Regions from separate parts of the Streptomyces sp. NPDC057486 genome, predicted to be linked through region 3. Evidence: riboswitches for the same ligand, from Rfam matches in the RefSeq annotation. Region 3 holds a riboswitch; each other region holds the start of a gene.
What was found. Region 3 has a riboswitch for cobalamin ahead of ACFU6I_RS28460 (cobalamin biosynthesis protein). Riboswitches for the same ligand answer to the same signal wherever they lie in the genome.

Region 1: another riboswitch for cobalamin. It lies ahead of ACFU6I_RS35860 (ribonucleoside-diphosphate reductase subunit alpha); the one in region 3 lies ahead of ACFU6I_RS28460 (cobalamin biosynthesis protein).
Region 2: another riboswitch for cobalamin. It lies ahead of ACFU6I_RS34935 (ABC transporter substrate-binding protein); the one in region 3 lies ahead of ACFU6I_RS28460 (cobalamin biosynthesis protein).

The regions. Positions count from the first base shown of each region.
Region 1 is NZ_JBHVEE010000111.1:19,454-23,545, forward strand. Features, by position in the region: gene ACFU6I_RS35860 (ribonucleoside-diphosphate reductase subunit alpha) at 1-1,895, opposite strand, end outside; cobalamin riboswitch at 2,039-2,177, opposite strand; gene ACFU6I_RS35865 (GNAT family N-acetyltransferase) at 2,217-2,717, opposite strand; gene mctP (monocarboxylate uptake permease MctP) at 2,858-4,092, opposite strand, start outside.
Region 2 is NZ_JBHVEE010000105.1:28,322-32,413, reverse strand. Features, by position in the region: gene ACFU6I_RS34940 (FecCD family ABC transporter permease) at 1-661, opposite strand, end outside; gene ACFU6I_RS34935 (ABC transporter substrate-binding protein) at 658-1,725, opposite strand; cobalamin riboswitch at 1,761-1,949, opposite strand; gene ACFU6I_RS34930 (beta-ketoacyl-[acyl-carrier-protein] synthase family protein) at 2,030-3,253, opposite strand; gene ACFU6I_RS34925 (acyl carrier protein) at 3,250-3,510, opposite strand; gene ACFU6I_RS34920 (acyl-CoA dehydrogenase) at 3,796-4,092, opposite strand, start outside.
Region 3 is NZ_JBHVEE010000070.1:32,001-36,092, forward strand. Features, by position in the region: gene ACFU6I_RS28445 (class II aldolase/adducin family protein) at 1-16, opposite strand, end outside; gene ACFU6I_RS28450 (anion permease) at 299-1,582, shown strand; gene ACFU6I_RS28455 (hypothetical protein) at 1,595-1,828, shown strand; cobalamin riboswitch at 1,981-2,112, shown strand; gene ACFU6I_RS28460 (cobalamin biosynthesis protein) at 2,260-3,240, shown strand; partial or broken gene ACFU6I_RS28465 (cobyric acid synthase) at 3,237-4,092, shown strand, end outside.

The DNA.
Region 1 (4,092 bases), on a different contig from region 3:
ACCTGCGGCTCGATGCACTCGTACACCCCGGCGATCGAGGCGATCGTGGCGGTCGGAGCGATGGCGAGCAGCAGCGAGTTGCGCATGCCGGTCCGTGCGATCCGGGCGCGCAGCGCTTCCCAGCGCTCGGGCCAGCTCAGCTCGGTGTCGTAGTGGTCGGGGTGCAGCACGCCGCGGGCGGCGCGCGTCTCGGACCAGGCGGGCAGCGGACCGGAACGCTCGGCGAGGTCGCAGGACGCCTCGTACGCGGCGAGCATGATCCGCTCGGAGATCTTCGTGGAGAGCGCGCGGGCCTCGGGGGAGTCGAACGGCAGCCGCAGCCGGAAGAAGACGTCCTGGAGCCCCATCGCGCCCAGCCCCACCGGACGCCAGCGGGCGTTGGAGCGGCCGGCCTGCTCGCTCGGGTAGAAGTTGATGTCGACGACCCGGTCGAGGAACGTCACGGCGGTACGGACGGTGGCGTCCAGCCGCTCCCAGTCGATGTCGCCGTCGGCCACGAACGAACCGAGGTTGACCGAACCGAGGTTGCAGACGGCGGTCTCGCCGTCGTCGGTGACTTCGAGGATCTCGGTGCACAGGTTCGACGAGTGGACGACGCGACCCGGCTCCGCCGTCTGATTGGCCGTCCGGTTGGAGGCGTCCTTGAACGTCATCCAGCCCTGACCTGTCTGCGCGAGCGTCCGCATCATCCGGCCGTACAGCTCACGCGCGGGCATCGACTTGCGGGCCAGGCCCTTGGCCTCGGCGGCCCGGTACGCGGCGTCGAACTCGTCGCCCCACAGGTCGACCAGTTCCGGCACGTCGGCGGGGGAGAACAGCGACCAGTCGCCGTCCGCGTCGACCCGGCGCATGAACTCGTCAGGGATCCAGTGCGCCAGGTTGAGGTTGTGCGTACGCCGCTGGTCCTCGCCCGTGTTGTCGCGCAGCTCCAGGAATTCCTCGATGTCCGCGTGCCACGTCTCCAGGTAGACGGCGGCGGCGCCCTTGCGGCGGCCGCCCTGGTTCACTGCGGCGACCGAGGCGTCGAGCGTCTTCAGGAACGGCACGATGCCGTTGGAGTGCCCATTGGTACCGCGGATCAGCGAGCCGCGGGCGCGGATGCGGGAGTACGACAGGCCGATGCCGCCCGCGTGCTTGGAGAGCCGTGCCACCTGGTGGTAGCGGTCGTAGATCGAGTCGAGTTCGTCCAGCGGCGAGTCCAGCAGATAGCAGGAGGACATCTGCGGGTGCCGGGTGCCGGAGTTGAAGAGCGTGGGGGAGGAGGGGAGGTAGTCGAGGCGGCTCATCAGGCCGTACAGCGAGGCGACCTCGTCCAGTGCGCGTACCGACTCGTCCTCGGCGAGACCGGCGGCGACGCGCAGCATGAAGTGCTGCGGCGTCTCGATGACCTGGCGGGTGAGCGGGTGGCGCAGGAGATAACGGCTGTGCAGCGTCCGCAGCCCGAAGTAGCCGAACCGGTCGTCGGCGCCGTCGGCGAGGGACTGCTCGACCAGCGCGTCGAGCCGCGCCGCGTGGAGTGCCACGAAAGCGGCCGTGCGGTCCGCGATCAGACCCTCGCGGTGGCCGACGGCGACCGAGGCGGAGAACGACAGCGCGCCCTGACCGGCCGCCTCGTCCGCGATGGTGCGGGTCAGGAGGCGGGCGGCGAGCCGGGAGTACGCGGGGTCCTCGGCGATCAGACCCGCGGCGGCCTCGGTGGCCAGCGCGCGCAACTCCGCCTCGTCCGACGCGGCGTTGCGGCCGCGCAGCGCGGCGGCGGCGACGCGGCCGGGGTCGGTGTCGGGCAGATCGGCAGTGAGGTCGGTCAGGGTCCGCAGCAGTGCGGTCCCGGGTCCGTCGTTCGTGGTTCCCGCGGACTCGGCGACTGAAGCCGGATCGGCTGGCGCGATGGTCACGTGGTGCTCTCCCTCGCTCGGCTCTGGGCCGGCGGGGGAGCGGGGCAGCCGCGCGGAGGCATGCCCGAAGAAGGAGGGCAGCCCTGCGTGCGGCGTCCACCGGCCCATCCGCGAGGCCCGGACGTCTGGGCGTCCGGATCGGTCGAGCCGGACGCGCTGTCGGCAGGTCCTCGGACTTTCAGGGTGCGCAAAAGGGCACCGAATACACCGTTGCGGGACAGTTCCGGATTCACACCGGATTTCCCTGCGGCGACAGCGAGCACGAGCATACATGTGGGGGCCGCCCGATGAGGCGGCCCCCACATGTTGTGTCGCATCGGTTCAGAGGCTCAGGCTGTAGGTGAGGAGCGAGAGGCCTTCGACGGGATCCCAGTCCCGTTCCGGCGTGCGTACGAAGCCGAGTCGATGGTAGATCCGGTGGGCGCCGAGCATGGTCGGCTGGGTGGACAGGACGAGCCGCGCGACGCCCTCCGTGGCCCGTGCCCGGTCGATACAGGCCCGCACGAGCGCCTCGCCCGCCCCGTGGCCGCGTGCCTTCCGTGCGACCGCGAGCATCCGGAACTCGGCCTCGTCGGGGCGGGCGATGTCGGCCCACGGATTGCCGGGCGGCGCGTAGGTGACTCCGCCGAGGAGCGTGCCGTCGGCACCGACGGCGACGAGCACGTCGGCCTCGGCGACGCGACGGGGGACGTCCCGGAGCGTTTCGAGATACGGGTCGTCGGCGCCGAGGTCGAGCAGGCCGTCGTCGAGGTAGGCGTGGGCGGTGATCTCCCCGAGGGCGGTGTGTTCCGTCGGGGAGATCGGGCGGATCGAAAGGTCCATGCCGGGAGTGTGCCGTACGGGTGGGACGGCACCGGACGGGCTGGGGTGCAGCCCGTCCGGCGCCCTGCGATCGCACGCACCGGACGACGCTCCTCATGGGGCGGACGCCGCCGGTCGCGGCACCAGTGCTGAGACCGGAACTAGCCGGCGGACGGGCTCGCGTCGGGTGACGGGCTCGACTCGGGCCGGGCCGACGGGAGTTCCACCCGGACGCCCGGGTCGCCCGCGTCCGCCGTGTAGTCCGCGGGGGAGGTCTCGTCGACCCCCGCCGGGGCCTTCACCGCGTTCAGGACGATCGTCAGCACCACGGTCACCACGGCGTTCAGCACGAACGCCGTCAGACCGATGTAGCCGATCTCGCCGATCCCCGGGATCTCCTTCGAGGATCCGCCGAAGTGCGCCTGGGTCGGGCTCGCCACTCCGTACGCGGCGAGCGTGCCGTACACCATGCCGACCGCCCAGCCCGCGAGCAGCGCCCAGCGGTGGAACCACCGGGTGAACAGGCCGCCGACCAGCGCCGGGAACGTCTGCAGGATCCAGATCCCGCCGAGCAGCTGGAAGTTGATCGCGACCGTCTTGTCCATGGTGAGGACGAAGGCGAGCGCGCCGACCTTCACCAGCAGCGACACCAGCTTGGAGACCTTGGTCTCCTGGGCCGCGGTCGCGTCGGGCTTCAGGAAGTCCTTGTAGATGTTCCGGGTGAAGAGGTTCGCCGCGGCGATCGACATGATCGCGGCGGGCACCAGCGCGCCGATGCCGATCGCGGCGAACGCCACACCGGCGAACCAGTCGGGGAACATGTTCTCGAACAGCTGCGGGATCGCCAACTGTCCGTTCTCCACCTTGACTCCGGCGGCGATCGCCATGAAGCCGAGCAACGCCAGCAGGCCCAGCATCAGCGAGTACAGCGGCAGGATCGTGGTGTTCCGCCGGATCACCTCACGGCTGCGGCTGGAGAGCGTCGCCGTGATCGAGTGCGGGTACATGAAGAGGGCGAGCGCCGACCCCAGTGCCAGGGTCGCGTAGCCCCATTGGCCGGGTTCGGCCGGTGCCAGGGCGCCGCGCGGTTTGCCGGTTGCGGGGTTGGTCTGCGAGAACGCGTCGCCCGCCTTGGCGAAGATGTCGTCGAAGCCGCCCAGCTTGATCGGGATGTAGATGATCGCCACCGCGATGACCAGGTAGATCAGCCCGTCCTTGACGAACGCGATCAGCGCGGGGGCACGCAGCCCGGAGGAGTACGTGTACGCGGCGAGCACCGCGAACGCGATCAGCAACGGCAGGTCCTTGACGAACCAGTTGGTGTTCTCGCCGCCGCCGACGCCCATCACGTCCAGCACCGCCTGGATGCCGACGAGCTGAAGCGCGATGTACGGCA
Region 2 (4,092 bases), on a different contig from region 3:
CCCCGCTGAGCGAGCCGAGCAACCAGAACAGCACACCTCGGGTCTGCTCGGCGTCGGCCGAGGTCATCACCACGAAGGAGGTCAGTGCGGAGAACAACTGCATGGCCGCGACGCCGGAGAGGACGACCCGGTCCGTCGTACCGCCGAGGGTGTGGCTGAGCAGCAGCACCAGGGCGAACGAGCAGAGCGCCCCGACGAATGCCCCGGTCGAGACCGACACCGCTCCCCCGCCCACCCCGAGCACGACGACCACGACCGCGCCCGTCGACGCCCCGGAGGAGACGCCGAGGACGAACGGGTCGGCGAGCGGGTTGCGGAGCAGGGACTGCATGACCGTGCCGCACACCGCGAGCCCGGCGCCGCACACGGCGGCGAGCAGAGTACGGGGCATGCGCAGGTTCCAGATGATGCCGTCCCGGATCGGGGTGAGCCGCGAGCCGCCCACCCCGAGATGGGCGGCCACCGCGGACCAGACGTCGGCGACGGAGATCCGGGCCGGGCCGATGGTGACGGCGACGGCGACGGACAGCGCGAGCAGGGCGACGCCCGCGGCCCACAGCACACCGTCGCGCAGCCCCCGCGCGCCGGCGGCCCTGCGGTGCGTATCGGTTCCGGGTGCCTGCTCCGTACGTACCGCTGCGCCCCGTTCGGTGTCCGTCACCCGGCGAGCCCGAACGTCCGCAGCCCGGCGGCGACCTGTTCCAGACCCTCGACCGTCCGGATGGACGGGTTCATGGCCTGGCCGCTGAGGAGCACGTACCTCTTGTGCTTGACGGCGTCCATCTTCTTCGTCGCGGGATTGGACTCCAGGAACTCGATCTTCTTCGCGGCGCTCTCGGCGGTCTGTGCCTTGCGCGTCAGATCGCCGATGACCAGGACGTCGGGGTTGCGGTCGGCGACGGTCTCCCAGCTGATCTGCGGCCATTCCTCATGGGTGTCGTCGAAGACGTTCTTCGCTCCGAGCTCCCTGGTGATGACGCCGGGTGCGCCGCAGCAGCCCGCCAGGTACGGGGCCTTGGAGTCGGAGAACCAGTAGAGGAGGGTGGCGTCGGACGCGTCGATGCCGTCGGTGGCCGTCTTCACCCGCTCCCGCAGCCGGGCGACGAGCTCGTCTCCGCGCTGCTGGACGCCGAACACCGCAGCCAGGTCGCGCACTTCGCCGTAGACGCTGTCCATGGTCAGTGCTTCGGTACGCGCTCCGTCGCCGCCGCCGCTGTTGTCCTTGCCGGTGCAGTCGGCGGGCGACACGTAGGTGGGGACACCGAGCTCCTCGAACTGTTCCCGGGGGGCGACGCCGCCCTTGGCGAGGGTCGATTCGAACGAGGCGCTGACGAAGTCGGGTTCCTGGTCGAGGACCTTCTCCGACGACGGCCGGTTCTCCGAGAGGCGTGGCACCTTCGCGTTGGCCTTCTCCAGCCCCTTCATCACCGGGTCGGTCCAGGTGGCTGTGGCCGCCAGCCGATCGGCGAGGCCGAGGGAGAGCAGGATCTCCGTCGATCCCTGGTCGACGGAGACGGCGTGGTGCGGTGCGGCTGCGACGGTGACGGTGCGACCGCAGTTCCTGAGCGTCACCGGATAGCCTTCGCCACCGGCCGACTTGGCTGCAGAGTTGTCGGTCCCTCCGCCGCACGCGGTCAGCAGGAGAAGTGCCGCCGCGATCAGGGCGGCGGCGCGGACAGGGCTGGCTATGGACGGCACGGAGTCCCTCTGCGTCTCAGGGCTCATGCGCGGAGCCCGGTGTACGGAGTGCTGCCGCCCGGTACCGGGCGGCAGGTGCCAGCAGGTCTTCGGACTCGGGTTCCTTCGGACGGGACGCCTTCCCAGGACATCCGTGGACGTCCCAGTGGCCGTGGCCCCGCCCGTCCCCCTCACCGCTGCGCGTCAGCTCCGGATTCGCACCGGATTCCCTGACCCCTACGTGGAGTTTGACTGGCTTCGGCAAGCTATCACGCTGCCCCGCGCGGCTGGTCGGCGGTGTGGTGGGGCCGCAGGCGCCCCGGCCGTCCCGGCCCGGCCCGCTCCCCCATGCCTACGGGCGCTGGAGGGCGACCACAGCATTGTGGCCGCCGAACCCGAAGGAGTGGCTCACGGCGCGCCGGACGGGCCGCCGGCGAGGCTGTTCGGTGACGCAGTCGATGTCGAACTCGGGCGCCGGGGCGTCCAGGTTGGCGATCGGCGGAACGACGCCGCGTTGCAGCGTGAGGATCGTCAGCCCCGCCTCGATGGCTCCGGCAGCCCCCATGCAGTGGCCCAGTACCCCCTTGGGGGCGGTGACGGGTGGCCGGTGCGGGTAGGCCCCGCTGATGAGAGCGGCTTCGGTGGCGTCGCCCAGCGGTGTCGACGTGCCGTGCGCGTTGACGTGTTCGACGTCCTCGGCCTCCCAGTCCGCGTCGCGCAGCGCGGCCTCGACCGCGGCCCGGGCGACGGCGCCGGACGGATGCGGACTGGTGGGATGGTGGGCGTCGGTGGTGGCGCCCGTCCCGACGAGCAGCGCCCGCGGGACCGCTGCCCGGGCCCGTGCGTCGTCCGCCCGTTCCAGCACCATGACGGCGGCACCCTCGCCCATGACGAGACCGGCGCGGTCGGCCGCGAACGGCCGGCAGAGGCGGGCCAGGTCACCGTCCCTCGTCGCGGCGGCACCGGACCGGGCGAATCCGGTCATGGCGACCGGGAAGACGATCGACTCGGTGGCTCCGGCGATCGCGAGGTCGCACTGCCCGGTGACCAGCAGGTCCCGGGCGACGGAGAGCGCGGTGACCCCGGACGAACAGGCGGTGCACGGCGCCAGGCTGGGACCGGTCGCCCCCATCCGGATGGCGATCTCCGCAGCGGGCATGTTCGGAATGGTGAGGAGGATCCCCGCCGGTGAAGTGGCCTCCGGTCCGCGCCGGTCGAGGGCGACGGCCTGTTCGGTCAGGCCCGCGGAGCCTCCACTGCTGGTGCCGACGACCACGGCGACCCGGCTGCCGTCCCAGTCGGCCGGGTCCAGTCCGGCGTCCGCGACCGCTTCCCGCGCGGCGAGGACGGCGAACTTGACGTACCTCCCCATCCGGAAGGCCGCACGGCCGCCGACCGCCTCGTCCAGATCGATGCCGGAGACCGTGCAGGCGAAGTCGATCGCACAGCCTTCGAGCTCGGGGACGGTGCGGGCCGGTGAGACCCCGGCGCACACCCCGTCCCAGGTGGTGTCGGTGTCGTTGCCGACCGGGGTGATCATCCCCAGACCGGTGACGGCGACGGCAGGCCTGTTCATCGGGCGTTGCTCATCGCGGGATCGCCGCTCACCGCAGCATCGATGAACGTCGTGATGTCGGCGAGAGTGGCGTCCTTGTAGAGCTTGTCGGAGTCGGCCTCGACCCCCAGCGCCTCCTTGATGATGACGGCGAACTCGGCGACGGCGAGGGAGTCCATCTCCAGGCTGTCCATCGTGGAACCCGGAAGGATCTCGGCGGCGGGCACCTTGAAGGTGTTCGTGAGAACGTCGGTGATCTTGGGGTGAATCGCGCTCATGATCTTCCTCTTCGCTAGGTCGTACAGGTCGCGCACGTCATGCAGGTTCTGCCGATGCCCGGGACGGCGGAACGCACGGTCCCGACGCCGATGTAACTGACTCACGATGTGCCGGTTACGCCTTGCGGCGAACCGATTCGCCAACGATCATCCGCGGCTTCGTGCAGCACCGGGAAAGGACGGATGCGGTGCCCCGGTACACCGGCGGAACGGCCCGGACTCCGAGGGCCCCGACCGCGTCCCGTACCCGGCACAGCTGCCCGGCGGTTCGCACGCCCGAAGCCTTCACCGCTCCCCCTGCGCCCCCGTGGTGTTCCAGGACGCCTCCGGATCGTCGTACGCATCGACGTAGTCGGCGCCTGCGATGGGCCAGTCCGCGAACAGCTCGTCCGGCAGTGCGAAGGACTCGATCAGGGTGGGCAGATGCCCGGCGACGGCGGCGATGAGCTGCTCGACGGCGTCCGGCAGGGCATTGACCTGATCAATCGTCAGATGGCCTGCGGCGAGCAGGTCGCCACTGTTGCGGGCCACCCACTGAAGGGCGAACAGCCGCTCCAGCTCGGCCAGCCTCTCGCGGCCAGG
Region 3 (4,092 bases):
CGTGATGATCCCTCATGAGGGAATCCTGCCAGCGGGGCCGTCGCGGCAGGAGACCCCGGGTGACCCACATCTCTTTTCGGAGGCCTCCCGGTCTCGGGTCGCGGGGCGCAACGCGGGGCGGGAGAGGCGAAATCCGGCCACGGCAGGCGCTGCGCCCCGCATCGACTGTCGGTGATCCGACAAAGAGAACGACCCAACTCCGTTTGGAGTCACCGCAGGGCCCCGCCCAGTTCATCTTCCGTTCACCCAGGTTGCCTACGTTCCACGTGCCAATGACGTCGAACGATTGCCTGGGTAAATGGAACACATCACGCTGCTACTCGCGATTGTGATCGTGACAGCTCTAGTGTTCGATTTCACGAACGGTTTCCATGACACCGCGAACGCGATGGCGACCACCATCTCGACCGGTGCCCTCAAACCCAAGACAGCGGTGGCCATGTCCGCCGCTCTCAACCTCGTCGGCGCGTTCCTGTCGGTGGAGGTCGCCAAAACGATCTCCGGCGGGATCATCAACGAGGACGGGCTGCGGACAGAAGTCATCTTCGCGGCCCTCGTCGGCGCCATTCTGTGGAATCTGCTGACCTGGTTGGTCGGGCTGCCGTCCAGTTCGTCCCACGCACTCTTCGGCGGCCTGATCGGTGCCGCGGTGATGTCGGCGGGCTGGTCCTCGGTCGACGGCGGCACCGTCGTCACCAAGGTGCTGCTTCCCGCGGTCGCCGCCCCGGTCGTCGCCGGTCTCGCCGCACTGCTGGCGACCAGGCTGACCTACCGGATCGGCGGCGGGATCCGTAACGACGCCCAGGAGAAGGCCACCGCCAAGGGCTACCGGGCCGGCCAGATCGCCTCGGCCGGACTGGTCTCGCTCGCCCACGGCACCAACGACGCGCAGAAGACCATGGGCATCATCACCCTGGCCCTGGTCACCGGTGGAGTCCTGTCCCCCGGCTCGAACCCGCCGGTCTGGGTCATCGTCTCCGCCGGTCTGGCCATCGCACTCGGCACCTACCTGGGTGGCTGGCGCATCATCCGCACCATGGGCAGCGGCCTCACCGAGCTCACGCCGCCGCAGGGCTTCGCCGCCCAGACCAGCGCGGCCACAGTCATCCTGGCCTCCTCGCACCTCGGCTTCTCCCTCTCCACCACCCAGTCCTGCTCCGGCGCCGTGATGGGTGCGGGGCTCGGCCGCCGGGGCGGTGTGGTCCGCTGGTCCACCGCCACCCGGATGTTCGTCGCCTGGGGTCTGACCCTGCCGGCCGCGGGTCTGGTCGGCGCGGGCGCGGAGTTCCTCACCAAGCAGGGCACCTGGGGTGTCGCCGTCGTCGCCGTCCTGCTCGTCGCGGGCTCCGGAGCGATCTGGCTGCTGTCCCGGCGCAAGCCGGTCGGGCACGACGATGTCGCGCCCGACGGCGAGGACGCCGAACCGGCGGGTGTCATCACCACCGCCATCGCGGCCGTCACCCCGCCGCCCACCGGGGCGGCCGCGATCGCCACGGCAGTGGACACCACGGACCTCAAGACCACCATCCCGGCCCAGCCCGGAACCGTCGCCGCCGATCCGGCGCGGCCCGCCACGGTGTAAGGACAGATCACCATGAACATCGACTGGGCAGCTCTCGGCTCCGTTTTCGGCGTCTCGCTCGTCGTCACCGTCGCACTGGTGGGCCTCTTCACCCTGGGCATCGTCGGACTCTCCAAGCAGCCCGAACCGGCCGCACAGGGCGGCTCCGCCGGAGGCTCCCTCGTGCTCGCCCGTGCGGGTGCGTACCTCTGCTTCGGGCTCTGCGCGGCCGCGGTCGCGTACGGGATCTATCTGATCGTCGCCTGAGCCCCTTCCCGCGCTCCCCCGTCGGGCCGGACACACCTCGCGTGTGTCCGGCCCGATGTGCGTCTGCGCACACTGCACCGCCGCAGGTCAACGCCAGGTTGACGGGCGTTCGCGCAGCGTGGTGGACTGCCGGAGCCATTTACGGCGACAGCAGAGGAAGCCGGTGCGAATCCGGCGCGGTCCCGCCACTGTCACCGGGGAGCAGTCCCCCACACCGGAAGTCACGGCTCGCGCACGCGGGCTGGAAGGCCGGGGGAACTGCGGATCCGGGAGCCAGGAGACTCTCGCCGCCGGTCACGTCGAACCAGGGCGCGGACCCTGAGTGAGGACATATCGCCATGCCCGGCTGCCGTGCGTCCGCCGTTTCTGTGCCGCTCCCACCAGGAGCCGGCTGTACGAAGGTTCTTCGAGGCAGTTCGGCCGGTTGAGCCGTGCGAGCCGACCGCATCTTCGCGTACGGCGCCGCCGCCGGTCTGATCGGCGATCTGCTGCTCGGTGATCCCCGCCGGGGGCATCCGGTCGCCGCCTTCGGGCGGGCCGCGGCGGGCGTCGAACGGCGCCTGTGGCGCGACCACCGCGGGTGGGGCGCCCTGCACACCCTGGTCTGCGCCGGAGGCGCCGCGGGTGGAGCCGCGCTGGCCGCCCGTGCCGTACGCCGTCATCCCGCCGCCTCCGTCGCCCTGACCGCGGCCGCCACCTGGTCCGTCGTCGGCGGCACCTCGCTGGGTCGCGAGGCGCGCGCCGTCGGCGGCGCGCTCGCCGCCGGTGACATCGAGCTGGCCCGGGAGCGGCTCCCCCATCTGTGCGGGCGCGACCCGCACTCCCTCGACGGGCCGCAGATCGCACGCGCCGTGGTGGAGTCCGTGGCCGAGAACACCTCGGACGCGGTGGTCGGCGCGCTGGTGTGGGGCGCGCTGGGTGGCGTACCCGGACTCGTCGCCTTCCGCGCCGTCAACACCCTCGACGCGATGGTCGGGCACAAGTCGCCCCGCCATCTGCGCTACGGCTGGGCCTCGGCCCGCCTGGACGACGTCGCGGGCTGGCCCGGCGCCCGGCTCACCGCCGTGCTCGCCGTGGTTGCCGGGGGGCAGCCACGGCGAGCGTTGCGGGCCTGGCGGGCGGACGCGGGCAGGCATCCGAGCCCCAACGCGGGTCCGGTGGAGGCCTCGTTCGCGGGGGCGCTCGGCGTACGGCTCGGCGGGACCCTCGCGTACGGCGGACGTGTCGAGCACCGGCCGGTACTGAACGGCGCGACCGGCCGTGCGGTGGAGACCGGGGACATCGAGCGCGCGGTGCGGCTGTCGCGCCGGGTGGGGGTGCTGGCCCTCGGCGTGTGCGCGGCGGGCCGGCTGATCGCGGGACGGTGGTCGCCCCCGGGGCGGCGTCCGGCCGCGGGACGGAGCGGGAAATGAGCGGCGGACTGCTGGTCGCCGGAACCACGTCGGACGCGGGCAAGAGCGTCGTCACCGCAGGCATCTGCCGGTGGCTGGTGCGCCAGGGCGTCAAGGTCGCGCCGTTCAAGGCGCAGAACATGTCGCTGAACTCGTTCGTGACCCGCGAGGGCGCGGAGATCGGACGAGCACAGGCGATGCAGGCGCAGGCCGCCCGGGTGGAACCGACCGCGCTGATGAACCCGGTGCTGCTCAAGCCCGGCAGCGACCGGTCCAGTCAGGTCGTCCTGATGGGCAGGCCGGTGGGCGAGATGAGCGCGCGCGGTTACCACGGGGGGCGACAGGAATCCCTGTTCGGTACGGTCGTGGGCTGCCTGGAACAGCTTCGGGGCACCTATGACGCCGTGATCTGCGAGGGGGCGGGCAGCCCGGCCGAGATCAATCTGCGGCGCACCGACATCGTGAACATGGGGATCGCGCGGGCCGCGGGGTTCCCCGTCGTCGTCGTCGGCGACATCGACCGCGGTGGCGTCTTCGCCTCGTTCTTCGGCACGACGGCACTGCTCGGCGCCGAGGACCAGGCGCTGATCGCCGGCTATCTGGTCAACAAGTTCCGCGGCGACGTGTCGCTCCTGGAACCGGGTCTCGACATGCTGCACGGGCTGACCGGGCGACGGACGTACGGAGTGCTGCCGTTCGCCCACGGTCTGGGCATCGACGAGGAGGACGGACTGCGGGTCTCGCTGCGCGGGGCCGTACGCGAGTCGGTCGTCGCGCCGCCGCACGGCGAGGACGTGCTGCGGGTCGCGGTGTGTGCCGTACCGCTGATGTCGAACTTCACCGATGTGGACGCACTGGCCGCCGAACCGGGTG